2 linked regions of the Rhodobium gokarnense genome follow. The protein of the gene in region 1 interacts with the protein of each later gene in a pairwise test. Links are inferred from orthologs where the notes say so. Each region holds a gene or a part of one and is shown in the gene's direction. Other genes may lie near its edges. The genes, in order: M2319_RS15470 and M2319_RS17535.

Evidence for each region.
Region 2: the proteins of M2319_RS15470 (region 1) and M2319_RS17535 interact in binary tests that used the Escherichia coli proteins (3 or more experiments, as listed by UniProt). The link is inferred for Rhodobium gokarnense from one-to-one orthologs.

The regions. Positions count from the first base shown.
Region 1 is NZ_JAOQNS010000009.1:17,074-29,078, forward strand. The notes cover bases 771-4,312. They hold M2319_RS15470 (2-oxoglutarate dehydrogenase E1 component), read left to right. Parts: upstream 771-1,130; coding sequence 1,131-4,112; downstream 4,113-4,312. Other genes in these bases: sucD (succinate--CoA ligase subunit alpha), read left to right, coding at 771-939; odhB (2-oxoglutarate dehydrogenase complex dihydrolipoyllysine-residue succinyltransferase), read left to right, coding at 4,173-4,312. Also shown: sucC (ADP-forming succinate--CoA ligase subunit beta), read left to right, coding at 1-34; more of sucD, read left to right, coding at 34-770; more of odhB, read left to right, coding at 4,313-5,441; lpdA (dihydrolipoyl dehydrogenase), read left to right, coding at 5,588-6,991; M2319_RS15485 (hypothetical protein), read right to left, coding at 7,229-7,438; M2319_RS15490 (hypothetical protein), read right to left, coding at 7,623-8,051; M2319_RS15495 (tyrosine recombinase XerC), read right to left, coding at 8,121-9,059; M2319_RS15500 (primosomal protein N'), read left to right, coding at 9,355-11,589; M2319_RS15505 (hypothetical protein), read left to right, coding at 11,691-12,005. UniProt on the Escherichia coli protein: E1 component of the 2-oxoglutarate dehydrogenase (OGDH) complex which catalyzes the decarboxylation of 2-oxoglutarate, the first step in the conversion of 2-oxoglutarate to succinyl-CoA and CO(2).
Region 2 is NZ_JAOQNS010000011.1:42,661-58,771, reverse strand. What follows is about bases 5,618-8,525. They hold M2319_RS17535 (ABC-F family ATP-binding cassette domain-containing protein), read left to right. Parts: upstream 5,618-6,074; coding sequence 6,075-7,976; downstream 7,977-8,525. Other genes in these bases: M2319_RS17530 (class I SAM-dependent methyltransferase), read right to left, coding at 8,361-8,525; M2319_RS17540 (DinB family protein), read left to right, coding at 5,618-6,005. In the rest of the region: purM (phosphoribosylformylglycinamidine cyclo-ligase), read left to right, coding at 1-233; purN (phosphoribosylglycinamide formyltransferase), read left to right, coding at 230-907; M2319_RS17560 (hypothetical protein), read right to left, coding at 938-1,243; M2319_RS17555 (molybdopterin-containing oxidoreductase family protein), read right to left, coding at 1,355-3,460; M2319_RS17550 (TerC/Alx family metal homeostasis membrane protein), read left to right, coding at 3,719-4,735; ndk (nucleoside-diphosphate kinase), read right to left, coding at 4,815-5,237; more of M2319_RS17540, read left to right, coding at 5,496-5,617; more of M2319_RS17530, read right to left, coding at 8,526-9,053; M2319_RS17525 (DNA polymerase III subunit chi), read right to left, coding at 9,050-9,499; M2319_RS17520 (leucyl aminopeptidase), read right to left, coding at 9,524-11,023; LPS export ABC transporter permease LptF, read left to right, coding at 11,415-12,596; LPS export ABC transporter permease LptG, read left to right, coding at 12,602-13,699; M2319_RS17505 (LPS-assembly protein LptD), read left to right, coding at 13,747-16,111. UniProt on the Escherichia coli protein: Genetic data indicate it may be involved in ribosome assembly or function.

The DNA.
Region 1 (12,005 bases):
GAAAATCGTCAAAGCCGTGGAGGGGACTGCGTAATGTCCATTCTCGTCGACAAGAACACCAAGGTCCTGGTCCAGGGCCTGACCGGCAAGACCGGCACCTTCCACACCGAGCAGGCGCTCGCCTATTACGGCACCCAGATGGTCGGCGGCATCCACCCCAAGAAGGGTGGCCAGACCTGGGGCGACGTTGAGGGCGGCGCCGAGCTGCCGATCTTCGCCTCCGTTGCCGAGGGCAAGGAAAAGACCGGCGCCAACGCCACGGTCGTCTATGTGCCGCCGGCGGGCGCCGGTGCCGCGATCATCGAGGCCATCGAGGCCGAGATCCCGCTCATCGTCTGCATCACCGAGGGCATCCCGGTGATGGACATGGTCAAGGTCAAGGCCCGGCTCGACCGCTCCAGCTCCCGGCTCCTCGGCCCGAACTGCCCGGGCGTGCTGACGCCGGAAGAGTGCAAGATCGGCATCATGCCGGGCTCGATCTTCAAGAAGGGCAATGTCGGCATCGTCTCGCGCTCCGGCACGCTGACCTATGAGGCCGTGTTCCAGACCACCAATGAGGGCCTCGGCCAGACCACGGCCGTCGGCATCGGCGGCGACCCGGTCAAGGGCACCGAGTTCATCGACATGCTGGAGATGTTCCTCGCCGACGACGAGACCCAGTCCATCGTCATGATCGGCGAGATCGGCGGCTCGGCCGAAGAGGACGCCGCCCAGTTCATCGCCGACGAGGCCAAGAAGGGCCGCAGTAAGCCGATGGTCGGCTTCATCGCCGGCCGCACGGCGCCTCCGGGCCGCACCATGGGCCATGCCGGCGCCGTCATCTCCGGCGGCAAGGGCGGCGCAGAAGACAAGATCGCGGCGATGGAAGCGGCCGGCATCCGCATCTCCCCGTCGCCGGCACAGCTCGGCACGACGCTGGTCGACCTGCTGAAAGGCTAAAAAAAACAACGAGCCGGGCTTTTTCAAAAGAAAAGCCCGGCCATATACCAAATGTCTAGGATTGTTCCAGGAAACTGCCGGACCGCCCGATGGTCCGGAGGACACGTCCGGGGCAGGAGGCAACTCAAGGAGGGAGACGCGGCATGGGGCCGCGTCGACGAGCATACGGAGCGGGCATCCCCGCATCAGCCATGGCACGCCAGGACGCGAACAAGGCCTTCGCACAGACGTCGTTTCTCTATGGCGGCAACGCCGCCTATCTGGAAGATCTTTACGCCCGCTATCAGGAAGAGCCCGCAACGCTCGACGATGCCTGGCAGGATTTCTTCGAAGACCTCAAGGACGAGCGCCAGAACGTCCTGAAGGAGGCCAAGGGCGCCTCCTGGAAACGGGGCGACTGGCCGGTGCCGCTGAACGGCGAGCTGGTCTCGGCCCTCGACGGCGACTGGGCCCCGGCCCAGCAGCGCATCGAGACCAAGGTCAAGGAAGCGGCGCACAAGCGCGGCGTGGAACTGACCGACGCCGACGTCTACCAGACGACGCGCGATTCCATCCGCGCCCTGATGATGATCCGCGCCTACCGCATCCGCGGCCATCTCCATGCCGACCTCGATCCCCTCGGCCTCCAGGTCCGTCCCGACCACGAGGAGCTCGACCCGCGCTCCTACGGGCTGATGGAGGAGGACTGGGACCGCAAGATCTTCCTCGACTACGTGCTCGGCCTGGAATTCGCCACCGTCCGCGAGATGATGGCGATCCTGAAGCGCACCTACTGCTCGACCTTCGCCGTTGAGTTCATGCACATCTCCGTGCCGGAGCAGAAGGGCTGGATCCAGGAGCGCATCGAGGGTCCGGACAAGGGCGTCGCCTTCACCGACATGGGCAAGGTGGCGATCCTCAACAAGCTGATCGAGGCCGAAGGCTTCGAGCGCTTCATCGACGTCAAATACACCGGCACCAAGCGCTTCGGCCTCGACGGCGGCGAATCCGTCGTCCCGGCGCTGGAACAGATCATCAAGCGCGGCGGCCACCTGGGCGTCCGCGAGATCGTCCTCGGCATGGCCCATCGCGGCCGTCTCAACGTGCTCGCCCAGGTCATGGGCAAGCCGCACCGGGCGATCTTCCACGAGTTCAAGGGCGGCTCGATCCACCCCGACGACGTCGAGGGGTCCGGTGACGTCAAGTACCACCTCGGCGCCTCCTCGGACCGCGAGTTCGACGGTAACCGGGTGCACCTGTCGCTGACCGCCAACCCCTCGCACCTTGAGATCGTCGACCCGGTGGTGCTCGGCAAGGTCCGCGCCAAGCAGGACCAGTACGCCGACCAGCCGCGCGGCGAGACCGTGCCGCTGGAACAGCGCGCCCGCGTCATGCCGCTCCTCATCCACGGCGATGCGGCCTTCGCCGGCCAGGGCGTCGTGCCGGAATCCCTCGGCCTGTCGGCCCTGAAGGGCCACCGCACCGCCGGCTCGATCCACGTCATCATCAACAACCAGATCGGCTTCACCACCAATCCGCGCTTCTCGCGCTCCTCGCCGTACCCCTCGGACGTCGCCAAGATGGTCGAGGCGCCGATCTTCCACGTCAATGGCGACGACCCGGAAGCGGTGGTCTACGCCGCCAAGGTGGCGACGGAATTCCGCCAGCTCTTCAAGAAGCCGGTCGTCATCGACATGTTCTGCTACCGGCGCCACGGCCACAATGAGGGCGACGAGCCGTCCTTCACCCAGCCGCTGATGTACCGCAAGATCCGCGAGCATCCGCGCACCACGGACATCTATTCCGAAAAGCTCGTGTCCGAGGGCCTCGTCACCACCGACGAGGTCGAGGGCATGCGGGCCCGCTGGCGCGAGCATCTCGATGCGGAGTTCGAGGCCGGCAGCTCCTACCGCCCGAACAAGGCCGACTGGCTCGACGGCCGCTGGACCGGCATCAAGCAGGCCCAGGCGATCGACGATCCGCGCCGCGGCAAGACCGGCGTCGTCAAGGACGAGCTGCGCGAGATCGGCGAGAAGATCACCGAGATCCCGGAGGGCTTCAAGGCCCACCGCACTATCCAGCGGTTCCTAAACAACCGCCGCAAGGCGCTGGAATCCGGCGAGAACATCGACTGGGCGACCGCCGAGGCACTGGCCTTTGCCTCCCTCGTCAAGGAGGGCCACCCGGTGCGCCTGTCCGGCCAGGACGTGGAGCGCGGCACCTTTTCCCAGCGCCATTCGGTGATCTACGACCAGGAGACCGAGGAGCGCTACAGCCCGCTGTCGGCCTTCGACGAGGGAGGCGCCCGCTACGAGGTCATCAACTCGATGCTCTCCGAGGAAGCGGTGCTCGGCTTCGAATACGGCTATTCGCTGGCCGAGCCGAACGCGCTGACCCTCTGGGAGGCCCAGTTCGGCGACTTCGCCAACGGCGCCCAGGTCGTCATCGACCAGTTCCTGTCGTCGGGCGAGCGCAAATGGCTGCGCATGTCGGGCCTCGCCCTGCTGTTGCCGCACGGCTATGAGGGCCAGGGCCCGGAACACTCCTCGGCCCGCCTGGAGCGCTACCTGCAGCTCTGCGCCGAAGACAACATGCAGGTTGCCGCCTGTACGACGCCGGCCAACTACTTCCACATCCTGCGCCGCCAGCTCAACCGCGACTTCCGCAAGCCGCTGGTGCTGATGACGCCGAAGTCGCTGCTGCGCCACAAGCGCTGCGTCTCGCGGCTCGACGAGATGGCCGACGATTCCACCTTCCACCGCCTCCTGTGGGACGATGCCGAGCTGCACCCCGGGGAATCGGTCAAGCTCGCCGCCGACGACAAGATGCGCCGCGTCGTGCTGTCCTCCGGCAAGGTCTATTACGACCTCTTTGAGGAGCGCGAGCGGCGCGGCATCGACGACGTCTACCTGTTGCGCGTCGAGCAGCTCTATCCGTTCCCGACCAAGGCGCTGCTGCAGGAGCTTTCCCGCTTCCCGCAGGCGGAGGTGATCTGGTGCCAGGAAGAGCCCAAGAACATGGGCTCCTGGTACTTTATCCAGCCCTATGTGGAATGGGTTTTGAGCCAGATCGATGCCAAGCACCCGCGGCCGCGCTATGTCGGGCGCGCAGCGTCGGCGGCAACCGCCACCGGCCTGATGTCCAAGCACCTCGCCCAGCTCCAGGCATTCCTTGACGAGGCTTTTGCGGAATAGCGCGGCAGCCGCTGAATTCTGCCGACGCCATCCTTACCGAAGAAAAGAGACGAGACGAAAATGGCCACCGAAATCCGCGTACCGACCCTTGGCGAATCGGTCACCGAAGCGACGATTGCCCAGTGGTTCAAGAAACCCGGCGACGCGATTTCCGCCGACGAGCCGCTGGTCGAGCTTGAGACCGACAAAGTGACGATCGAGGTGCCGGCGCCCACGGCCGGCGTCCTCGGCGAGATCCTCGTCACCGACGGCGAGACCGTCGAGGTCGGCGCGCTCCTCGGCACCATCGGCGAAGGCGACGGCACTGCTGCCAAGGCCAAGCCGGCCGACAAGAAGGCCGAAGCGCAGAAAAGCTCCGAGCCCGCCAAGGCCGCCGAGCCCGCGAAAAAGGACGACGGCAAGGACGATGGGGCCATGCCGCCGTCGCCGGCCGCCAAGAAGCTGATGGAGGAAAAGGGCCTGTCCGCCTCCGACGTGGAAGGCTCCGGCAAGCGCGGCCAGATCCTGAAGGAAGACGTGCTGGCCGCCGCCGACAAGCCGGCCAAATCCGCGCCGGCTTCCACGCCGCAGACCAGCGCGCCGGCTCCGGAGCCGGTTTCCCTTCGCGTCACCCCGCCTGAGGACGATGAGGCCCGCGAGGAGCGGGTGCGGATGACCAAGCTGCGCCAGACCATCGCAAGGCGCCTCAAGGACGCCCAGAACACGGCGGCGATGCTGACCACCTTCAACGAGGTCGACATGGCCCCGGTGATGGCGCTCCGCAAGGAATACAAGGACCTCTTTGAGAAGAAGCACGGCGTCAAGCTCGGCTTCATGGGCTTCTTCGTGAAGGCCGTCTGCCACGCCCTGAAGGAGATCCCGGCAGTCAACGGCGAGATCGACGGCACCGACCTCGTCTACAAGAACTACTACCACGTCGGCGTTGCCGTCGGCACGGACAAGGGCCTGGTGGTCCCGGTGGTGCGCGATGCTGATCGGCTGTCGATCGCCGGCATCGAGCAGTCCATCGGCGACTTCGGCCGCCGCGCCAGGGACGGCAAGCTCGGCATCGAGGACATGCAGGGCGGCACCTTCACCATCTCCAATGGCGGCGTCTACGGCTCGCTGATGTCGACGCCGATCCTCAACGCGCCCCAGTCCGGCATCCTCGGCATGCACAAGATCCAGGAGCGGCCGATGGTCGTCGGCGGCCAGGTCGTGGTGCGGCCGATGATGTATCTGGCGCTCTCCTACGACCACCGCATCGTCGACGGCAAGGAAGCCGTCACCTTCCTGGTGCGGGTCAAGGAATCCATCGAGGATCCGCAGCGCCTGATCCTCGACCTCTAGACCCTGCCGGCGCGGCGCGATGGTCGCCGCCGCGCCGCGCCGGTCGCCTGTCGCCGGCGCCACACCTCCGTTGCGCCGGAAAAGTCTGTTAGCATTGATCTGACCATGCGGGCCGGACGGCCCGCCAAGCCGAAGGATTGCTTGGGATGACCTACGATCTCGTCGTCATCGGAACCGGCCCGGGGGGCTATGTCTGCGCGATCCGCGCCGCGCAACTGGGCATGAAGGTGGCCGTCGTCGAAAAGCGCGCCACCCATGGCGGCACCTGCCTCAATGTCGGCTGCATTCCCTCAAAGGCGATGCTGCACACCTCCGAACTGTTCGAGGAGGCGGCGCATTCCTTTGCCGGCTTCGGCATCAAGGTCGCCAAGCCGAAGCTCGACCTGCCGGCGATGATGAAGCACAAGCAGGAGACCATCGACGGCAATGTCGGCGGCATCGAATTCCTGTTCAAGAAGAACAAGATCACGGCCTTCCACGGCACCGGCCGCATCCTTTCCGCCGGCAAGGTCGAGGTCGCCCATGAGGACGGCTCGACCGAGATCGTGGAGACCCGCAACATCGTCATCGCCACCGGTTCCGACGTCGCCCGCCTGCCGGGCATCGAGATCGACGAGGAACAGGTGGTGTCCTCGACCGGAGCGCTGGCGCTCGACAAGGTGCCCGGCAAGATGATCGTCGTCGGCGCCGGCGTCATCGGCCTGGAGCTCGGCTCGGTCTGGCGCCGCCTCGGCGCCGAGGTCACGGTCGTGGAATTCCTCGACCGCATCCTGCCGGGCATGGACGGCGACGTCGCCAAGAACTTCCAGCGCATGCTGAAGAAGCAGGGCATGAAGTTCATGCTCTCTTCCAAGCTCGACGGCATCGACAAGAAGGGCAAGAAGCTCGTCGCCACCATCGAGCCGGCGGCCGGCGAGGCCGCGGCCGAGACCATCGAAGCCGACGTCATCCTCGTTGCCATCGGCCGGCGGCCCTACACCGAAGGCCTCGGCCTCGACGATGTCGGTGTTGCCCTCGACGACAAGGGCCGGGTCAAGACCGACGGCCACTTCAAGACCTCGGTCGACGGCATCTATGCCATCGGCGACGTGATCGCCGGTCCGATGCTCGCCCACAAGGCCGAGGACGAGGGCATCGCGCTCGCCGAACAGCTTTCCGGCCAGGCCGGCCACGTGAACTACGAGGTGATTCCGGCCGTCGTCTACACCATGCCGGAGGTCGCCTCGGTCGGGAAAACCGAAGAGGAGCTGAAGGAGGCCGGCACCGCCTATTCCGTCGGCAAGTTCCCGTTCAGCGCCAATGGTCGCGCCAAGGCCATGGCCCAGACCGAAGGCTTCGTGAAGGTGCTCGCCGACCAGAAGACCGACCGCGTCCTCGGCGTCCACATCGTCGGCGCCGGCGCCGGCGAGATGATCCACGAGGCGGCCGTCCTGATGGAGTTCGGTGGTTCCGCCGAGGACCTCGGCCGCACCTGCCACGCCCACCCGACCATGTCCGAAGCAGTCAAGGAAGCGGCACTCGCCGTCGACAACCGTCCGATCCACATGTGACGCGGCCCGGCGCGACCGTTGCGCCTGACCAACGGGCATTGATGTCCCCTCGGCCAACAAAAGCGCATTGACGACCTTCGGACCCACCGGCTCGGGGGATTTGGAAATCAGGGCGTTCCCGCGCGCACCATCGGCCCGGTCAATGCGCGTCCCTACAAAAAAAGCCGGGCCGTCGTTCGACGGCCCGGCTCTTTTTTCGGGACAGACTTTGGTTCAGGAGAAAGCGGACGCGGCCTGTTATTCGGCCGTCGGCGTCACGTCGCTGGTCGCCAGCGAATCCGACTTGGCGCCCTTGGAGCTCGGAAGCGGCGTGATCTGGGCCGACTTCATCGACTTGCCCTCATAGGACGCCGTGGTGTCGGTCTTGGAGTAGGGGCACGCAAGGGCGATCGAGGCGCTGAGCGCGAAAGCCGAAGCGGCGAGAAGCGTGGTGGTGGTGCGGATCATGGCAGTGCCTCCTGTCATGTGCCGGCCTGGAAGATGAAGCGCGCGGTCGGGGGGCGCAGACGAATTGCCGGACTGCGTCAAAAAGTATCATGACGCATCTTTGGGCGACAAATCACAGATTGTTTAGCTGCCGGCCGGGCCTCGCCATCCGGGCATGGGCAGCGGTCCCGCCCGCGCGGATCGATCAGTCCCGTTCCAGCACCACCCTGTAGTGCTCGTCGGCCTTGCGCGTGTCGTGATAGGTGACCATCACGTCGACCTGCATGCGGTGGCCGTAGGCATGCAGCGTCACGTAGCGGGTGCCGAAGAATACCTCGAAGGCGGCGTAGAGCCGTGCCTGGTCGAGTCGCTGACCCGGCGCCCAGCCCCAGGTGCAGTCGCGGGGCGAGCACTCGCTCTTGGCCCGGACGCGCCAGTTGCCCTCAAAGCGGCCCCGGACGCATTCATATTCGACTTCGATGGAGGAGATCACGCCGACCCGCGGCCGCGGGTGGACCCAGGTACCGACTTCCGGCGGCATCTCGCAGTCCTTGGCTTCGGCGCTGGCCGGCATCGCCACCGGCAGGGCCAGCAGGGCGGCGGCGAACATCGCGCTCTTTGCAAATGGTGTCATCGGTCTGTCCCCGACGGAGCGTCCCGGCCTCCCCCACCTTGGGCCGGAAAAAGACCCGTCCTTTCGTTGTCAGGCCCGCGGATGTGCCTTCTGGTAGATGTCGAGGAGCCTGTCGCTTTCGACCGCGGTGTAGATCTGGGTGGTCGACAGGCTGGCGTGGCCGAGCAGTTCCTGGATTGCCCGGAGGTCTCCGCCGGCGCTGAGAAGATGCGTGGCGAAGGAGTGGCGAAGGGCATGCGGCGTCGCGGTCTCGGCAAGGCCGAGCGCGCCGCGCAGCCGCTGGACGGCGATCTGGATGATGCGCGGCGACAGCGGCCCGCCGCGCGCACCGACAAAGAGCGGCCCGTCCTCGGCAAGCGCATAGGGGCAGAGCTTCAGATAGGCCGCAACCGCCTCGCGCGTTGCGGCGAGCACCGGCACCAGGCGGGTCTTGCCGCCCTTGCCGGTCACCCGCAGCGACTCGACGGTATCGACCGGCGCCTCGGCGCGGGAAAGGCCGAGGGCTTCGGAGATGCGCAGGCCCGAGCCGTAGAGCAGCGACAGAACGGCCGCGTTGCGCACGGCGATCCAGGGCTCCTCGTCGAGCGCCTCGTCGGCATCGACCATGCGCCGCGCCGAGGCCGCCGCGATCGGCTTGGGCAACGTCTTGGGCTGTTTCGGCGTGCGGATCGCCTTCAGTGCCGCGGCGTTGGCAAGGCCCTTCCGCTCCAGGAAGGAAAAGAACGAGCGCACGCCGGCAAGCGCCCGGCCCATGGAGCGCGGACCCGCCCCGGCGCGCCGCCGGTCGGCGAGGAAGCCGCGGAAATCGGCCGGTTTCAGGTCGGCAATGTCGGCAATGCCCGGCGCGCCGCCGAGATGCAGCGTCAGGAAGGAGAGGAGCTGGCGGACGTCGCGCTCATAGGCCTCGACCGTCTTTGCCGCAAGCCGCCGCGTGCCGGCGAGGTGGGCGAGCCAGGCGGTCACCTCCGCAGCAAGGTCGGGTCTGGCGGTGATCAGCGGCGCTGCCATGTCTCCTTCCGCAGTTTTATACCAAGTATACAATCAAGACGGGCACGTTGGCGCGTCTACGCCTTTGCAGATCAAGAGGTTACACCAGCAACATTGACAATTCGTCACCAGTTTACTCCGTATTTAATTCCAAGGTGCAACAACGGCGCGGCCGATCATGCCGGAAAATGCTGGATTTATCTAACGCCGTCGGCAAGGAGGCTTTATCCCGCCGGGCCGCCCGCTATCCTCCGGTGTCGTCCCGGCCGGCTGAGTCGCCGTCGGGCATCCAACGTCGCCGACTGCCGGAGCCTGCGTGGCCAACCAGACCGCCTCCCTGCCGGGCCTTGAGCCGGCCCCCGAAGAGCCTGCCGCCACCGTTCCGGTGCTGGTGCCGGTCGCCGTGGAGACGGCCTACAGCTACCGGGTCCCGGCGGGAATGCACCTTGGGCCCGGAACCGTCGTCCAGATACCGCTCGGCAACCGGCAGGTCGTCGGCGCGGTCTGGGAGCCCGGCATCTGGGAGGGCGGCGGCGCAAAGCCGGTCGATCCGTCGAAGCTGCGCGAGATCCTCCACGTCTTCGACGTCCCGTCCATCGATGAGCGCATGCGCCGCTTCATCGACTGGGTCGCCCGCTGGACCATGGCGCCGCCCGGCATGGTGCTGCGCATGGTCCTCCGGGTGCCGGAGGCGCTGGAGCCCGAACCGCCGCTGAAAGGCGTCCGCCTTGCCGGGGCGCCGCCCGAGCGGATGACCAAGGCCCGCGCCCGCGTGCTCGACCTCTTTGAGGAAAACCCCTCCTGGTCGAAGACGGGCCTTGCGACCGCCGCCGGCGTCAGCCCCGGCGTCGTCGACGGCCTCATCGGCGCTGGCACGCTCCAGATCGTGCCGCTGCCGGCGGCCCCGCCGGCGCCCATGCCGGAGGCCGACTGGAACCGCCGCGACCTGAGCCCTGCCCAGGACAAGGCGGCAGAGGAGATCACGGCGACCGTCGCCGAGCGGCGTTTCTCCGTCACGCTGCTGGACGGCGTTACCGGCGCCGGCAAGACCGAGGTGTATTTCGAGGCCGTGGCCGAAGCCCTGCGCCGCGGCCGCCAGGCGCTGGTGCTGTTGCCGGAGATCGCGCTCACCTCGGAATTCCTGCAGCGCTTCGAGGAGCGTTTCGGCTGCCGCCCCGGCGAGTGGCATTCGGATGTGCCGCCGAAGCAGCGGGTGCGGCTCTGGCGCGGCGTCATCGACGGTTCGGTCCGGGTCGTCGTCGGCGCCCGCTCCGCGCTGTTCCTGCCCTTTCCCGAACTCGGCCTCATCGTCGTCGACGAGGAGCACGACCCGGCCTACAAGCAGGACGACCGCGTCGCCTACCACGCCCGCGACATGGCGGTGGTGCGCGGCCACATCGCCGGCTTTCCGGTAATCCTGTCGTCGGCAACGCCCTCCATCGAGACAAGGCACAACGCCGATACCGGCCGCTACCGCCGCATCGAGCTGCCGGACCGGGCCTCCGGCGCCGCGCTGCCGGACATCCACGCCATCGACATGCGCCGGGGTGGCCCGGCCCGCGGCCGCTGGCTGGCCCCGGCGCTGACCCGCGCCGTCGGCGAGGCGCTCGCCCGCGGCGACCAGGCGCTCCTCTTCCTCAATCGCCGCGGCTATGCGCCGCTGACCCTCTGCCGCTCCTGCGGCCACCGCTTCGAATGCCCGGATTGCAGCGCCTGGCTGGTGGAGCACCGGTTCCGCAGCGTGCTCACCTGCCACCATTGCGGCTTTTCCATGCCGACGCCGGAGGCGTGCCCGTCCTGCGGCGACGTCGATTCGCTGACCGCCTGCGGGCCGGGCGTCGAACGCATCGCCGAGGAAGCCGCGGCCGACTTTCCCGATGCCCGCATCATCGTCTTGTCCTCCGACATGCCCGGCGGCACCAGGCGGCTGCGGGCCGAACTGAAGGCGATCGCGGGCGGCGAGGGCGACATCATCATCGGCACCCAGCTCGTCGCCAAGGGTCACAACTTCCCCAAGCTCAAGGTCGTCGGCGTCGTCGATGCCGATCTCGGCCTTTCCACCGCAGACCCGCGCGCGGCGGAGCGCACCTTCCAGCTCATCTCCCAGGTGACGGGCCGCGCCGGGCGCCGCGACGGCGCCGGCGTCGGCTACTTGCAGACCTACATGCCGGACCATCCGGTGATGCGGGCGCTGGTCTCCGGTGACCGCGAGAGCTTCTATGCGACCGAGCTGGAGGCGCGCGAGCGGTCCGCCATGCCGCCCTTTGCACGGCTGGCGAGCCTCCTCGTCACCGGCCCGGACCGGCCCCTGACGGAAGGCTTCGCCCGCGAGCTTGCCCGCGCCGCGCCCCACCAGGACGGTGTCCACGTGCTGGGTCCGGCCGACCCGCCGCTTGCCGTCATCCGCGGCCGCCACCGCCAGCGCCTCCTCGTCCATGCCGACCGGTCGGCGGACATCCAGGCCTATCTGCACCGCTGGCTGGCGGCCGGCCCGGTGCCGAAGAAGGGCGTCCGCCTCGCCATCGACATCGAGCCGCTCAGCTTCATGTGAGCCCCTATCCCGGCAAGGCACTCTTTATATGGGAGGGGGCATTCGCGCCGGACCTGTGCCATGATCGTCGGAACGAAAACACCGACAGGGAGGACCGGGGAATGGTCAGGACAGGGACGATCGTTGCCGCAATGGCCGGTGCCATACTTCTTGCCGGTCCCGGCGCCGGCCGTGCCGCCGGCACGGACATGCTGTTTTCCATCGGCGTCATGACCGGCGGCGACGCCACACAGTACTGCAACTTCATGACGCCGGCCGATGCGGCCGCCTTCAGCTTCGACGACGAGGCGACCTGGCGCTTCGTCTTCGTCTCCGACTACCCGCAGCCCGAAGGGGAGAGCGAGGAAAAGGGTCCGCGCGCCCGCGCCGTCGTCAACGGCAGGCTGCAGACCTTCGTCTTCCGCGGCGAAAAGACC
Region 2 (16,111 bases), on another replicon or contig:
GGGATCTCGGCACCATCGCCGAGGACGAGATGCTGACGACCTTCAATTGCGGCGTCGGCATGGTCATGGTGGTTGCGCCCGGCGCCGCCGATGCCGTGCTGGAAGCGCTGACCATCGCCGGCGAGCGGGCCGAGGTGATCGGCCGCTGCCTCGGCGGGCCGGACGCGCAAGCGGGCGTTCCGGTCCTCTATGACGGCGCCCTCTCCTTTCCGGAAACCGGTTCCGCGCAATGACGAAACGTGCCCGCGTCGTCGTGCTGATTTCCGGGCGCGGCTCCAACATGGCCGCGCTCATCGAGGCCGCGAAGGACCCTGCCTATCCGGCCGAGATCGTCGCCGTCCTCTCCAACCGGCCGAATGCGGCGGGACTGGAGACCGCCGCGGCCGCCGGAATTGCGACGGCGGTCGTCGACCACAAGGATTTCGACGGCCGCGAGGCGTTCGAAGAAAAGCTCAGCGCGGCGATCGAATCGTTCGATCCGGACCTCGTCTGCCTTGCCGGCTTCATGCGGCTGCTGACGTCAGGGTTTGCCGAAAAGTGGCGCGACCGGCTTATCAACATCCACCCCTCGCTGCTGCCGTCCTTCAAGGGTCTCGACACCCACGTCCGGGCGCTCGCGGCCGGCGTCAAGCTGCATGGCTGCAGCGTCCATTTCGTCCGCCCGGAGATGGATGCCGGGCCGCTGATCGCGCAAGGCGCGGTGCCGGTGCTTTCCGGCGATACGGAGGAGACGCTCGCCGCCCGGGTGCTCGCGGCAGAGCACGAGCTTTACCCGGCGGCCCTGGCGCTCGTTGCCAGCGGGCGCACGCGGGTCGTCGGCGACCGGGTCATCGTCGAGCCGGAAGAGGACGCAACGCCGCCGGCCCTCGTCTGGCCGAAAGCAGGTTCCGTTTCCAACGGGCGATGACCGCGGCGGCCGTCCCCATGTCCGGGATGGTTACTTGCAGGACTGCAGCGAGGCCTTCAGGGCATCGCTCTGGGTCGAGGTCAGCCCGTCGCCGAAGAACGGCTCGTCGGCGATGTCGGCCGCGGACAGCGTCTTGACGGCAGAGCTCGCCGCGCATTTGCAGCGGGTCGCCGCCGATTCCCGCTGGTCCGGCCGTTTCCAAAGATCGAACACGCATTCATCGACCATCTTGACGCGAAGGTCCTCGCGTCCGGCCGCCCGGGCCTCGTCTTGGGCGCCGATGAGGGCGAGCCCGACAACAGCCGCGCCGCCCAATGCCAACAGGGAAAGCCGCATCCACCGCTCCTTCTTCCGGTTGCGTTCCAGAATCCTATCCCCGGAAGCGCGACATGCCACAGCGCCTCCGGAGCCCCTAAGGTAGGCACCGGTTACCGGTTCGCAAACGCCTCAGGCCGCTTTTTCGACGACTTTTTTCAGCCACACCTTGGCATCGTGGAACGGCGCGCCGCCATGGGGCGCGATCGGGTCGGCACCGATGAGCACGTTGATGCCGATGCCGTCGACGAAGGCGCCATTCGGCCAGATGCTCTCCACGATGAGGACGCCCGGCTTCACCGCATCGGCGATGCGGGCGTGGAGCCGCACCGTTCCGCGGCCGTTGCCGAGGATGACGAGGTCGCCGTCGACAATGCCTGTGCCCTTGGCGTCCTCCTCGTGGACCATCACTTCCGGACGGCCCTCCCGTTTCTTGGAGGACGGCGTCTCGGTGAAGGAGGTGTTGAGGAAGGAGCGCGCGGGGGACGTCGCCAGCCGGAACGGGTGCTCGTCGTCCGTGGTCTCGATGACCGGAACGAAATCGGGAAATTCCGGCAGCGCGTCCCAGGCGCCGTGAAGGCCTTCGGCCGGGCCGAAATGGACATTGTCCCAGCCGGGCCGGAAATGGAACTTGCCGTCCGGATGGGCAAAGCCCTCGGTGAAATGCGCGCGCTCGAACGCCGGCTGGCAGTCGATCCAGCGGTTTTCCTCCAGCTCTTCCAGCGTCCCGAGGCCGGAGTGCTGCAAGAGCCAGTCGATGTGCTCCCGGGCGGTCATGGCAAAGCCGGGATGTTCGAGGCCGAGCCGCTCGGCAAGGCCGGCGAGGACCTCGACATTGGAGCGGCACTCCCCCGGCGCCTCGACCTGCTTTCCGCCGAACAGGAGATGCTGCTGGCCGCCGGCCTGGTAGATGTCGTCGTGCTCCAGGAACATGGTTGCCGGCAGCACGATGTCAGCCATCTTCGCGGTATCGGTCAGGAACTGCTCGTGGACGCAGGTGAACAGGTCCTCGCGCAGGAAGCCGTCCCGGACGCGTGCCGATTCCGGGGCGATGCAGACCGGGTTGGTGTTCTGGATGAAGAGCGCCTCGACGGGCGGGCCGCCGCGCAGCGCCTCGGCATCGCCGGTCAGGACACGGCCGATCTGCGATTGGTCGAGATTGCGCACCGAGGTGTCCAGAAGCTCGGTTGCCATGACCATCGACTTGTCGAGCTTGAAGATGGCGCCGTTGGAGAGGAAAGCGCCTCCGCCTTCATACGCCCAGGCGCCGGTCACTGTCGGGATCGAAATCACCGCATGCATGGAGACGGAGCCGCTTCTGCCTCGGGTGAAGCCATAGCCGGTGCGGAAATAGGTTTTTTTGGTAGCCCCGACCAGCGCAGCGAGAGCCTCGATCTCCTCGACAGTGACGCCGCAGATATCCGCGGCCCACTCCGGCGTCTTGCCGGCCAGATGCGCCTCGAAGGCCTCCGGCGCGTCCGCGTAGCGGGAAAGATAGTCCCGGTCGGCATGGCCGTCGCGAAAGAGGATGTGCATGACGGCGCAGGCGAGCGCCGCATCGGTGCCAGGCCGGATGACGAGCGCAAGATCGGCCTGCTTCGCCGTCTCGGTGCGGTAGATGTCGACGACGGCGATCTTCGCCCCGCGCGTCTTCCTGGCCGTTATCGCATGGGTCATGACGTTGACCTGGGTGGCGACCGGATTGGTGCCCCAGATGACGACGCAGTCGGATTTCGCCATCTCGCGCGGGTCGGGGCCGGCGACCCGGCCGGTGCCCGCCGCATAGCCCGTCTGGGCGGCCATGGAGCAGACCGTGTCGTATTGCCGCGAATAGCGCTTCTCGTGGCGGAACCTGAAGATGCTGTCGCGCTGCACGAGGCCCATGGTGCCGGCGTAATAGTACGGCCAGACGGCCTCCGGGCCGTGCCGGCTCTCCGCCTTCAGGAGCGCTTCGGCGGTGATGTCGAGGGCGGCCTCGAAGGAGATCTCCTCGAACCGCCCCTCGCCTTTCGCGCCGACGCGGCGCAGCGGCTTTGCCAGCCGGTCCGGATGGTGCAGCCGCTCGGCGTAGCGTGCGACCTTGGCGCAGATGACGCCGGCCGTATAGGGATTGTCGGATGCCCCGCGCACCCGGCCGATCCGGTCCGGCGCCAGCACCTCCACCTCCAGCGCGCAGGTCGACGGGCAGTCGTGGGGACAGGCGGACGGCACCGTCCGGGGAAAGGTCTCGCTCGGCATCTCGGCCTCCGATTGGCGTGCGGCCCGGCAAGCGCCCCGGCCGCGGCCGGCTGCTCCACAAATGAGCGCCGACACATGCGGGATCGGACAAGTGATATCGCGTCAAAGGGTCTTTCGAAACGCCGTTTTGTTGAAAATGGATGGCAAATGCGCTTGAAACGGAGGCGCGGCGCAACAACCTAGGACGTATGCCGCCGCCGTGCGGTCTTTCATCCGGCAGGCTCCGGCAAGCTGACACCCCGAACCCGACGGGACGCAATGAATTTCTCCAACTCGATCGCAGCCGATGTCACCGCCGGGGAATGGGCGGTGTTCATTGCGGTCGTGTCGGCGATCCTCGTCTTTGACCTCGGCTATCTGCACCGCCAGGCCCGCGCCATCAAGCTGAAGGACAGCCTCCTCCTCGTCGGCCTCTACGGCTCGATAGCCTTTGCCTTCGGCGTCTGGGTCTGGCTGGAGTTCGGCACCGATGCGGGCGCGCTGTTCTTCACCGCGCTGATCATCGAGCAGAGCCTTTCCATCGACAACGTCTTCGTGATGTCGGTGATCTTCACCTATTTCGCGATCCCGCCGGAACACCGGCACCGGGTGCTGTTCTGGGGCATTCTGGGCGCCATCGTCTTCCGGGCGATCATGATCTTTGCCGGCACGGCGGCGGTCGCCTCCTTCGACTGGCTGCTGCTGATCTTTGCTGCCATCCTCGTCTTCACCGGCATCAAGCTCCTGTTCATGCAGGAGGAGGACGAGCCCGACCTTGAGCGCAACCGCATCGTCCGCTTCGTCATCCGCCACCTGCCGGTGACCAAGACCATCCACGGCAAGCGGTTCTTTGCCCGCGAGCCCGACCCGAGATCGGCCTCCGGAACGGCCATCAAGGCAACGCCGCTGTTCCTCGCCCTCGTCATCATCGAGGGCGCCGACATCGCCTTTGCGGTGGATTCCATCCCGGCCGTCCTCGCCCTCTCCCAGGACGTCTTCATCGTCTACACCAGCAACATTTTCGCGATCCTGGGGCTCCGCGCCCTCTTCTTCGTCGTCGACGCGCTGATCTCCAAGTGCCGCTACCTGAAGCCGGCGCTCTCGGCCATCCTGGTGCTGATCGGCGGCAAGATCGTCTGGGACCATCTGATCGGCAAGGTCGATCCGGTGCTCTGTCTCATCGTCACCGTGGCGATCCTCGGCGGCGCCTTCGCGCTCTCGGCCATCCGCGGCAGGCAAGCCTGCGAGAGCAACGAGATGCCGGCGCCGAAGACCCAGCCGGTCCGCGACGAGTAACGCCGGCCGTTGCCGGAACGCAAAACGGGCCGGCGCAGCGGCCGGCCCGTTCCGAAATTCCTGACAGCGAGACGCTGGTTCAGCCGACGATTTCCGTCGCGGCGAAGAAGTAAGAAATCTCTTCCTTGGCCGTGTCCGGGCCGTCGGAGCCGTGCACGGAGTTCTCGCCGATCGATTCCGCAAAATCCTTGCGGATGGTACCGTCCGCGGCCTCGGCCGGGTTGGTGGCGCCCATCACTTCGCGGTTCTTGGCGATGGCGTTCTCGCCCTCAAGCACCTGCACGACGGTCGGGCCGGAGCTCATGAACTCGCACAGCTCGTCGAAGAACGGCCGCTCCTTGTGGACCGCGTAGAAGCCCTCGGCCTCGCGGCGGGACATCCAGATGCGCTTCTGCGCGACGACGCGCAGGCCCGCGCTCTCCAGACGGTCGACGATCTTGCCGGTGAGGTTGCGCTTGGTGGCGTCCGGCTTGATCATGGAGAAGGTGCGTTCGATCGCCATCTCCGGATCCTTTCCTTGAAATCTCGATGGGGGAATGTGGCGTCAGCCTTCAAAAAGGTCGCCGGACGTATAGCGACGGCGCCAGCTTCCCGCAAGCCCGCAGCATAACCGCCCGTTGCAGCATCCGGGGAACCGAGCGGCGGATCGACGCAATCCGGTAAAGCCGCTATCCCTTTTCCTTCCCCTCGACGGGACCAATCCCCTATTGTCTCCCCGACGATCGGCGATGCGCTAGGCCCGTGCAGCGGAGAGACCTCGATGAAAGACTATTTCCTGATGAACGCGGAATATGGCCGCTGGGCCAATGCCCGCCTCCTCGACGACTGCGCGACGCTGACCGACCACGAATACCACCGCGACATGAACGCGGTGTTCGGCTCGGTGCACGCGACCCTCAACCACCTCTATGCCACCGACACGATCTGGCTGCACCGCTTCACCGGCGAGGGCGAGCCGCTCGAGACCTATGAGGACATCCTGTTCGAGGACCTCAATGACCTTCGCGAGGCGCGCGCCGTGCTCGACGAGCGGATCATCGCCTTCTTCCAGCTCCTCGATAAGGACGACATTCACCGCGAGCTCCTGTTCCGCACCGCACGCCGGCCGTCGGTGACCTCCCGGCCGTTCCCGGTCGCGGTCGCCCATTTCTTCACACACCAGACGCACCACCGCTCGCAGATCCATCTGTGCCTGCGCCAGTTCGGCAAGAGCCCGCGGCCGATCGACATCATCCATTTCCACAAGGCGCCGGCGACCGAAGAGGACTGATCGCCCTTCCCGCCTGCCGCTACCTCCGCGCCCTTGCCTTGGGACCTGAAATAGGTCACCAAGCGCGTCATGTTGCGCATCACAGACCTCACCTACCGGATCGCCGGCCGGATGCTTCTGGACGCCGCCTCGGCGCGGATTCCGGACGGCGCCAAGATCGGCCTCGTCGGCAAGAACGGCACCGGCAAGACGACGCTGTTCCGCCTCGTTGCCGGCGACGTTGCGCCGGAGAGCGGCGAGATCGTGCTGCGCAAGGGCGCGCGCATCGGCGGCGTCGCCCAGGAGGCGCCGGGCGGGCCGGAGCGGCTGATCGACTTCGTTCTCGCCGCCGACACCGAGCGTGCCGCGCTGATGGCGGAGGCCGAGACCGCCACCGACCCGGACCGCATCGCCGACATCCATACGCGGCTTGCCGACATCGATGCCCATGGCGCGGAGGCGCGGGCCGCCACCATCCTTGCCGGCCTCGGTTTCGACGAGGCGGGCCAGCAGCGGCCCTGCTCGGACTTTTCCGGCGGCTGGCGCATGCGCGTGGCGCTCGCCGCGGCGCTGTTCGCCGCGCCCGACCTTTTGCTCCTCGACGAGCCGACCAACTATCTGGACCTGGAAGGCACGCTGTGGCTTGAGGCCTATATCGCGCGCTACCCGCACACGGTCCTGCTCATCAGCCACGACCGGGACCTCCTCAACTCCGCGGTCGACGGTATCCTCCATCTGGAGACCCTGAAGCTCTTTTCCTATCGCGGCGGCTATGACCAGTTCGAGCGCCAGCGCCGCGAAAAGATGCTCCTCAACGAAAAGGCGCGGGAAAAGGCCGAGGCGCAGAAGAAGCACATGGAGGCGTTCGTGGAGCGCTTCCGCTACAAGGCCTCCAAGGCGCGCCAGGCCCAGTCGCGGCTGAAGATGATCGCGAAACTGGAGCCGATCGCGGCGATGGTCGACGACAGCCTGCGTCCGTTCGAGTTCCCCAACCCGGACAAGCAGCTCTCGCCGCCGATCATTGCCATGGAGAACGTCGCCGTCGGCTACGAGCCCGGCAAGGCGATCCTGAAGGGGTTGTCGCTTCGGGTCGACGACGACGACCGCATCGCCCTCCTCGGCCCCAACGGCAACGGCAAGTCGACCTTCGCCAAGCTGATTTCCGGGCGCCTGAAAGAGCAGTCCGGCACCATCACCACGGCGCCGAAGCTGGATGTCGCCTATTTTGCCCAGCACCAGCTCGACGAACTGGTGCCGAGCCAGTCGGCCGTCGACCATGTGCGCGCGCTGATGCCGGAAGCGCCGGAGCCGAAGGTGCGCTCGCGGGTCGCCCGCTTCGGGCTGCCGACCGACCGGATGGAGACGCCCGCCGGCGACCTTTCCGGCGGCGAGAAGGCGCGGCTCCTGCTCGGGCTTGCCACGTTTTCCGGCCCTAATCTGCTGGTGCTCGACGAGCCGACCAACCATCTCGACGTCGATGCGCGCGAAGCCCTCGTCCAGGCGCTCGCCGCCTATTCCGGCGCGGTCCTCATCATCAGCCACGACCGGCACCTGATCGAGTCCTCCGCCGACCGGCTGTGGCTGGTGGCGGACGGGACCGTGAAAGCCTTCGACGGCGACATGGCGGACTACCGTCGCCAGGTGCTGAAGAAGCCCGACAAGGGCGACGCCTCGAAGGGCAACGGCAGCGCCGAGGCAAACGGCGACAAGCTGACCGGCCAGGAAAAGCGCAAGGCCGCGGCCGCCCGCCGGGCAGAGATGGCGCCCCTGAAGCGGGACATCGACCGGCTGGAAAAGGATATCGAAAAACTCAACGCCAAGATCGCCGACCTCGACCGGCGCCTCGCCGACCCGGACCTCTTCGCCAGCGACCCCGACGCCGGCGCCCGCCTCGCCAAGGAACGCTCCGATACGGCCGCCCGCCTTGCGGCGACGGAGGAAACCTGGCTGGAGAAATCGGCGGACTACGAAGAGGCGATGGCAGAGGTTTAGGGGCGGCGGCACCTCGGGCCCGCGTGCAAGCCACGGCCCTCACTTGCCACCCCTGGATCGCTTCGCTGCGCTCGCGATGGCGGCTGAGGTTTGTCACTGCCCTGCCCAACCCCTCCCCGTCATCCCGGCCGGAGCGAAGCGGAGAGCCGGGACCCATTGCCCATCTCCACAAGGTATGCCGTCAAGGGTCCGTAGCAGGCCGTGCTCCAACGCGAGCGCCCCCCCTGCCCGCCAGCGGCATACCGTGTGGAGATGGGCAATGGGTCCCGGGTCAAGCCCGGGATGACGACTGAGTGAGCGGCAGGTGACCGCATTTGAGCTCCAACGCCGTCCGACGGCGAAGGCTGATATATAACATTAGAAAAATTATTTATTATTCTGTTTTTATTTCTCTTTCCGATATTCCGCAATCGTGTGCGGAATGCTCTTGTCGGGCCGCGTGATCACATAATCCTCGGACCAGACGCGCCTTAAACCGAGCTCCTCGAAGCGGGCGAGTTCCGACGGTGTCAAGGGCACCGGCGGGCCCACCGGGGCGGCGTCCTCCGGCCTCGTGCGGGCGATCACCAGGAGCCGGCCGCCGGGGGCGACGAGATCGACGACGGCGGCAAAGGCCGCCTCGCGCAGGTCATCCTGGAACGACTGGATGGTGTAGCACTCGTGGACGAGATCGAAGGCGCCGACCCATTCCGCCGGCGGATCGAACAGGTCGGCGAGCCGGAAGTGGACGCCGGCCCCGGGGAACCGCTCCCGCGCCCAGGAGATCGCGTGCTCGGCGAAATCGAAGCCAACGGTCTCAAAGCCGGCATCGGCGAGGGCCACGGCATTGTCGCCAAGGCCGCAGGCGACGTCGACGGCGCGGCCCTGCCGCTCGCCTTCCGGCAGGCGGGACAGCCAGTCGGCAAGCGCCGGCTTGGGCTGCAATTCGGCCCACGGCACAGCCGCCGGATCGTGGTGGGCGCCCTCATAGACCGCCTCGAAGAAGGCGTGGCGCTCGTCGATTGTCCTGCCGTCCTGGGCCTCGTGGGACAGCCGGTCCCGGGCAGCAGAACGGCGGGCTTCGAAATCGTCGCTCATGCCTTCTTCTCCCAGCGCCCGCTTTCGGACTGTTGCCAGTAGGTGAGGTCGAAGTCGGCGGCCTTCACCGCCTTCCAGCGCGCGCGCGCGTCGGCCAATTCGTCGGCGTCGCGGCCGTCGAAGACGAAGACGGCACGCTCGTAAGCGGCAAGATCCGGCGGATCGGCGCGGTCGACGAGAAAACGCACCGTGGCGCCGTTCGGATTGTCAGGCGCATCGGTGAGGTAGACCGGCTGGTCGGCGTCGAAGCCGTCGCCGGAGCTGCCGTGCGGCAAAAAACTGTCGTCGCGATAGTCCCAGAGCCGCTGGTTCAGCGCCTCGCAGCGCTCGCGCGAGCCAGTCTGCACCACGGTGCGCCAGCCGCGTTCCAGGCATTTCTCCAGGAGGCCGGGGAGCACGTCGTCGAGCCCCCGGCGCTCCAGATGGTAGAACAGCACCTCGGTCATCGGCGCACCGGCGTCCGCCCCGCCCTATTCGTAGTTCTCGGCGATCAGCCGGTCGAGCAGGCGGACGCCGAAGCCGGAGGCCCAGCCCTGGCTGATGTCGCTCTTGGGCGAGCCCATGGCCGTGCCGGCGACGTCGAGATGGGCCCAGGGCACGTCGTTGACGAAGCGCTGCAGGAACTGCGCCGCCGTGATCGAGCCGGCCCAGCGGCCGCCGGTGTTCTTCATGTCGGCGTTCTTGGTGTCGATCAGCTTGTCGTATTCCTTGCCGAGCGGCATCCGCCAGAGCTTCTCGCCGGTGGTCTCGCCGGCCGAGGAGAGCGCCGCGGCGAGGTCGTCGTCGTTGGAAAAGAGCCCGGCGCGCTCGTGGCCGAGGGCGACGATGCAAGCGCCTGTCAGCGTTGCCAGATTGACCATGAAGCGCGGTTTGAAGCGGTCCTGGCAGTACCAGAGCGCATCGGCGAGCACGAGCCGGCCTTCCGCGTCGGTGTTGATGACCTCGATGGTCTGGCCCGACATGGAAGTGACGATGTCGCCCGGCCGCTGGGCAAGGCCGTCCGGCATGTTTTCCACGAGGCCGATAACGCCGACGACGTTGACCTTGGCCTTGCGCGCGGCAACGGCATGCATCAGGCCGGTGACGGCGGCGGCGCCGCCCATGTCGCCCTTCATGTCCTCCATGCCGCCGGCCGGCTTGATGGAAATGCCGCCGGTGTCGAAGACGACGCCCTTGCCGATGAAGGCGACCGGGGCGTCCTTGGCCTTGCCGCCGTTCCAGCGCATGATCGCCATGCGGGCCGGGCGGGCCGAGCCCTGGGCAACGCCGAGAAGCGCGCCCATCTTCAGCTTCTTCATGTCCTTGTCGGTGAGGATCTCCACCTCAACGCCGAGCTTTTCCAGCTTCTTGGCGCGTTTGGCGAAGTCCTCCGGGCCGAGCACATTGGCCGGCTCGTTGACGAGGTCGCGGGCAAGGATGGTGCCGTCGGTCACCGCGTCGAGCATTCCCCAGGCCTTCTTGGCCTTGCGGGTGTCCTCCACCAGCACCTGGACCTTGGCGAGCGGCTTGGCGCCGTCGTCGTCCTTCTTGGTCATGTAGGCGTCGAACTTGTAGGCCCTCAGCTTCATGCCGGCGGCAATGGCCGCTCCGGCATCCGTCGCGATTTCCTTGCCCGTCGGCGCCTCGACCACGATGTCGGCGGCCTCGGCCCCGAGCGTCGAGAGCTTGGCGAAAATGACGCCGCCGAGCTTCATCCAGTCCTGCTCGTCCGGCACTTCGTCCAGCTTGCCGAGCCCGACGACGACGATGCGGTCGAGGGCCAGCCCCGACGGCGCAACCAGGTCAAGCGTGCTGCGGGCCTTGCCCTTGAAATCCGCCGCCTTGAAGGCGCGGGCGATCTGGCCGTCGCTTGCCGAATCGAGTTCGGCGCCGATCGAGCCGAGGGAAAGCGCATCGTCGGTGAAAACGACCGCGACGCCGGCTTTCGGCGCGGCCAGTTTGGAAAAGGAGAAGCTGGGGAGTTTTGCCATGGTATCGCTCAAAAAGGAGGGCTGTTGGTGGCCGGCGGAACACCGGCCCGAAGAGGCAAAGATGGCGCGCCGCGGCGCCAACGGCAAGTCGCGGACACGAATCGGCCTTGCTGCCGTCCTAACCGGGCTTCATGGATACGAGGAATAGGCGCCTTTTGCTCCCAAGCTTTCGGACACTGCCGCCCGGCATTTGCCGCGAAAACGATGCGGGAACGCCACAGGAGGCGGCGAAGCGGCGGAGGCAGCGGCGGAAAGACCTGATTAACCTTACATTTTCGCATCCTATTAGCCATTCTTGGGCAACAATCCTGGCGGACGGTGAGACCGGCCGCGGTGCGGCAACAAGGGGAAGGCTTCCGGACCGGCAACGGCCGGCCTCCGGACACGGTGCATGAGGGTACTTGAGCGTTACGTCCTGTGGCGGCTGACGATCGCCTTCGTCGGAACGACGGTCTCGCTTGCCGGCGTCGTCTGGACGACTCAGGCGCTGCGGCAGTTCAACCTCGTCACCGTTAAGGGACAGACCCTCTGGGTGTTCCTAGAAATCACCGTGCTCGCCCTGCCCCTGCTTCTGCTCCTGATCATGCCGTTTGCGCTCGCCATCGCCATGGTCGTCGTCCTCAACCAGATGAACGGCGACAGCGAGCTGGTCGTCATCAACGCCACCGGCGCCCCGCCCTCCGTGCTGCTGCGTCCGTTCGTGATTCTCGCCGTGGTCGTCAGCCTGACGGCGGCAGCGCTGTCGACGGTGATCGCGCCGGCCGGGATGCGGTTGCTGCGCACCGAACTGACCAAGGTGCGCGCGGACCTCGTCGCCAACATCGTCAAGCCGGGACGGTTCATCGAGATCGAGGACGGCCTCACCTTCCACATCCGCGACCGGGTCGGCGACGGCTCGTTGAAGGGCATCCTGCTCGACGACCGGCGCGAGGCCGACGAGGCCTTCACCTATCTCGCCGAACGCGGCCAGATCCTGGAAGCGTTCGGGCGCACCGTGATCGTCATGAACGACGGCACCATCCAACGCCGCACCGCCGATGGCGACCTCTCCGTCGTCGAGTTCGAGGCCTACGGGTTCGATCTCACCAATCTGACGACCGAGGACCGGGACCCGGTCTACAAGGCGAGCGAGCGGCCGCTGTCGGAGTTGCTCGCGCCGGACACGAGCGATGCCTATGTGGCCAAGAATCTCGGCCGCATGCGCAGCGACCTGCACGACCGCCTGTCCCAGCCCCTCTACCCGATCGCCTTTGCGCTGATCGCGTTCCTGTTTCTCGGCGAGGCGCGCACGACCCGCCAGAGCCGCGGCGTCGGCGTCGCCATGATCCTGACGATCTGCCTCCTCCTGCGCCTCCTCGGGTTCTTCAGCGCCAACCTCGCCGTGCGCTCGGCGCTGGCGGTTCCGTTCGTCTATCTGGTGCCGATATCGGCGGCGGCCGTCGCCTATGTCTACATCGCCACGGAGACCCGGCCGGTCCTGCCGCGTGTCCTGAGCCGGCTCGGCGATCTGCTCTACGAGGCAACGGCGCGCCTCGCCCGCCGGTTCTCCGCCAGCCCGTCGGCGCGGGGGTGACGGCGATGATGATGGTTGGCCCGACGCTGCTGCGCTATTTCTCCCTGCGGTTCGCCAAGTGGATCGTCGGCCTCTTCCTCCTCGTCACCCTTTTGATCTTCATGGCCGACTTCCTGGAGGTCGTGCGCCGGACCGCCGACAAGGAGGCCTTCACGCTGTGGCGGGCGCTCGCCATGTCCGCCTTCCGCGTGCCCTCCCTCGTGGAACAGGCGATCCCGTTTGCGACGCTGTTCGGGGCGATCGCCGCCTTCGTCGGCCTGTCGCGGCGGCTTGAGCTGGTGATCTCGCGCGCGGCCGGCATCTCGGTGTGGCAGTTCACCGCGCCGGCGCTGATCACCGTGCTGGTCATCGGCCTTTTCAGCGTCGCCGTCTTCAACCCGATCTCGGCGATGCTGAAGGAGCGCTCCGACGAGATCGGCATCCTGTTGTTCGGCAACGAGCAGCGGGTGGTGCTGCAGACCACCGGGGCGGTCTGGCTGCGCCAGAGCGGGACCGACGGCGAATCGGTGCTGCACGCCGAATACGCCCTCAAGCAGGGCACCCATCTGGTCGGCGTCACCGTCTACACCTTCAATGACAAGGGCCACTACCTGCAGCGCATCGACGCCAAGGACGCGTTTCTGGGCGAAGGACGATGGGATATGAAGGACGCGACGGTGCATCGGCTCGGCGCCGATCCGGTCAGCTACAAGTCCTATATCCTGTCGACCTATCTCGACCCGGCGCAGGTCCGCCAGAGCCTCACCAAGCCCGACACGATCTCGGTCTGGGAGCTGCCCGCCTTCATCCGGCTGGCCCAGAACGCGGGTCTGCCCGCATACCAATATCGGTTGCAATATCAAATGCTTCTCGCCAGGCCGCTGCTTCTTGTCGCAATGGTCCTGGTGGCCGCAACGGTATCGCTCGGCTTCACCCGGTCAGGGGGAGTTGGACGCCTGATTCTAGGTGGAATCGTTGCGGGCTTCGTGCTTTATGTGGTGACGGAATTCGCCAAGGGCCTCGGCGGTGCGGGAATCGTGCCGCCGAGCGTTGCCGCGTGGACGCCGGGAATGATCGCCACCTTGTTGGGTTTTACTGTGTTGCTGTATCGGGAGGACGGTTGATCACTAGGGCATCCGGACACGGCGCAATGGGGAGCGTGGGACGGCGTATGTCGCGCCTGCGAACCCTTTTGCTCGCCTCCGTGGCCCTGATCTCGGCCGCCGCCCTGCCCGTCTCCGTCACCCTTGCCCAGGTCTCGACGATCCAGGAATTCATCGACAAGCCGTCCGATGCGGAGGTCGCCAGCGACATGCTGGTGGAGGCCGACGAGCTGATCTACGACTTCGACAACGACCGGGTCAGCGCCGTCGGCAACGTCCAGATCTACTATCGCGGCTTCACGCTGGAAGCCGGCCGCGTCACCCTCGACCGCCGCACCAACCGGCTGATCGCGGAAGGCGGCGCCCGCCTCGTGGAGCCGACCGGCAACACCATCGAGGCCGAAACCATCAACCTCAACGACAGCTTCCGCGACGGCTTCATCAGTTCGCTGCGCGTGCGCACCATCGAGCGCACCTGCTTTGCCGCCGAAAAGGCGACGCGAAGCGAGGGCGAGACGACCGTCTTTGAGGACGGCATCTACACCGCCTATCCGGAATGCGTCGGCAAGGACGGCAAGCCGCCGCTGTGGCGGATCAAGGCCAAGAAGATCATCCACAAGCAGTCGGAAAAGATGGTCTATTACGAGGGCGCCCGGCTGGAGTTCTGGGGCACCCCGATCGCCTATCTGCCGTTCCTGTCGCATCCCGACCCGTCGGTGAAGCAAAAGAGCGGCCTCCTGGTGCCGAGCTACGTCCATTCCGACGAACTCGGCTTCGGCGTCACCATCCCCTATCATTACGTCATCGCGCCCAACATGGACGTGACGTTTGCCGCCACGCCGCTGTGGCGGCAGGGCCTGTTCGTCCAGGGCGAATGGCGGCACCGCACCCTCAACGGCATGTACTCCGTCAATGCGGCGGGCATCCGCCAGCGCGACCCCGGCGCCTTTTCCGGCACCAGCGGCGACCGCGATTTCCGCGGCTCGGTGCGCACCCTCGGCGAGTTCAACATCAATCCGCGCTGGAAGTGGGGCTGGGACGTCACCGCCGTCACCGACCGCGGCTTCATCAAGGACTACAGCCGGGAGAACAAGAACGACGACGAGGCGGTCTCCTCGCTCTATCTGCGCGGCATCGGCGGGCGCTCCTATTTCGACCTCAGCACCTACAAGTTCCAGGTCTTCCAGGAGGAAGGCACCGGCCGCAACGGGCGCACCGGCAAGAATTGGCGCAACCCGGCGGCCTTTTCCCAGCCCTGGCGCGACCTGCAGGACAAGCAGCCGGTGGTCCATCCGGTGCTCGACTATTCGACCGTCTTCGGCAAGCCGGTGGCCGGCGGCGAGCTGAAGCTCGGCGCCAACCTGACGAGCCTGACCCGCGACACGACGGACGCCTATACGGTGCTGAAAAAGTCGGGCGGGCGCCTGACCCGGTTCCGCGGCGTCTCCGGCACCTTCACCCGCACCACGGTGGAGGCCGAATGGCGGCGCGAGATCATCGAGCCGACCATGGGCCACGTGGTGACCCCGTTCATCGCCTTCCAGGGCGATATGTTCAACCTGTCGAACGCCGACCACAATGTGCGCCGCCACACCAGGGCGACGGCACTGACCAATCCGGCGGTCGAGCCGTTCAGCAACGACGACGCCGTGTTCCGCGCCATGCCGGCGGTCGGCCTCGACTACCGCTGGCCGTTCCTGATCAGCAGCGACTGGGGCAACCAGGTGATCAGCCCGCGGGCCCAGATCGTCAGCCGGCCGGATGAGACGAGCATCGGCAAGCTGCCGAACGAGGACGCCCAGAGCCTCGTCTTCGACGACACCACCCTGTTCGACCGCGACAAGTTCTCCGGCTTCGATCGGACCGAGGGCGGCACCCGGGCCAATGTCGGCCTGGAATACAACATCCACGCCAAGGACGGCGGCTACATCTCCATGCTCGCCGGCCAGTCCTTCCATCTCGCCGGGCGAAATTCCTACGCCGCGCCGGACATCCTCAATACGGGCGCCGAATCCGGCCTGCAGGGCGACCAGTCGGACTATGTCGGCCGCATCTATCTCGATACCTCGCGCGGCCTCCTCATCGGCGCCCGCGGCCGCTTCGACAAGGACGACCTCGATCCGGCACGCACGGAGCTGCAGGCAACGGCCTTCGCCGGTCCGGTGGTCAGCACGGTCACCTATGCCTATCTGCGCCAGCAGCCCGAATCGGGCATCCTCGACGACCGCGAGGAAATACAAAACGCGACCAACCTCCGGGTGGCAGAAAACTGGCGCCTGTTCGGTGCCCTGCGCTATGATCTGAACAACCGGACCCTGGTCAGCGACGGCGCCGGCATCGCCTATGACGACGAGGGCTTTTCTATGTCGCTCGCCTATGCCCAGGACCGCAGCCGCTATGATGGCGATCCCGTCGACCGGACGATCTTCTTCC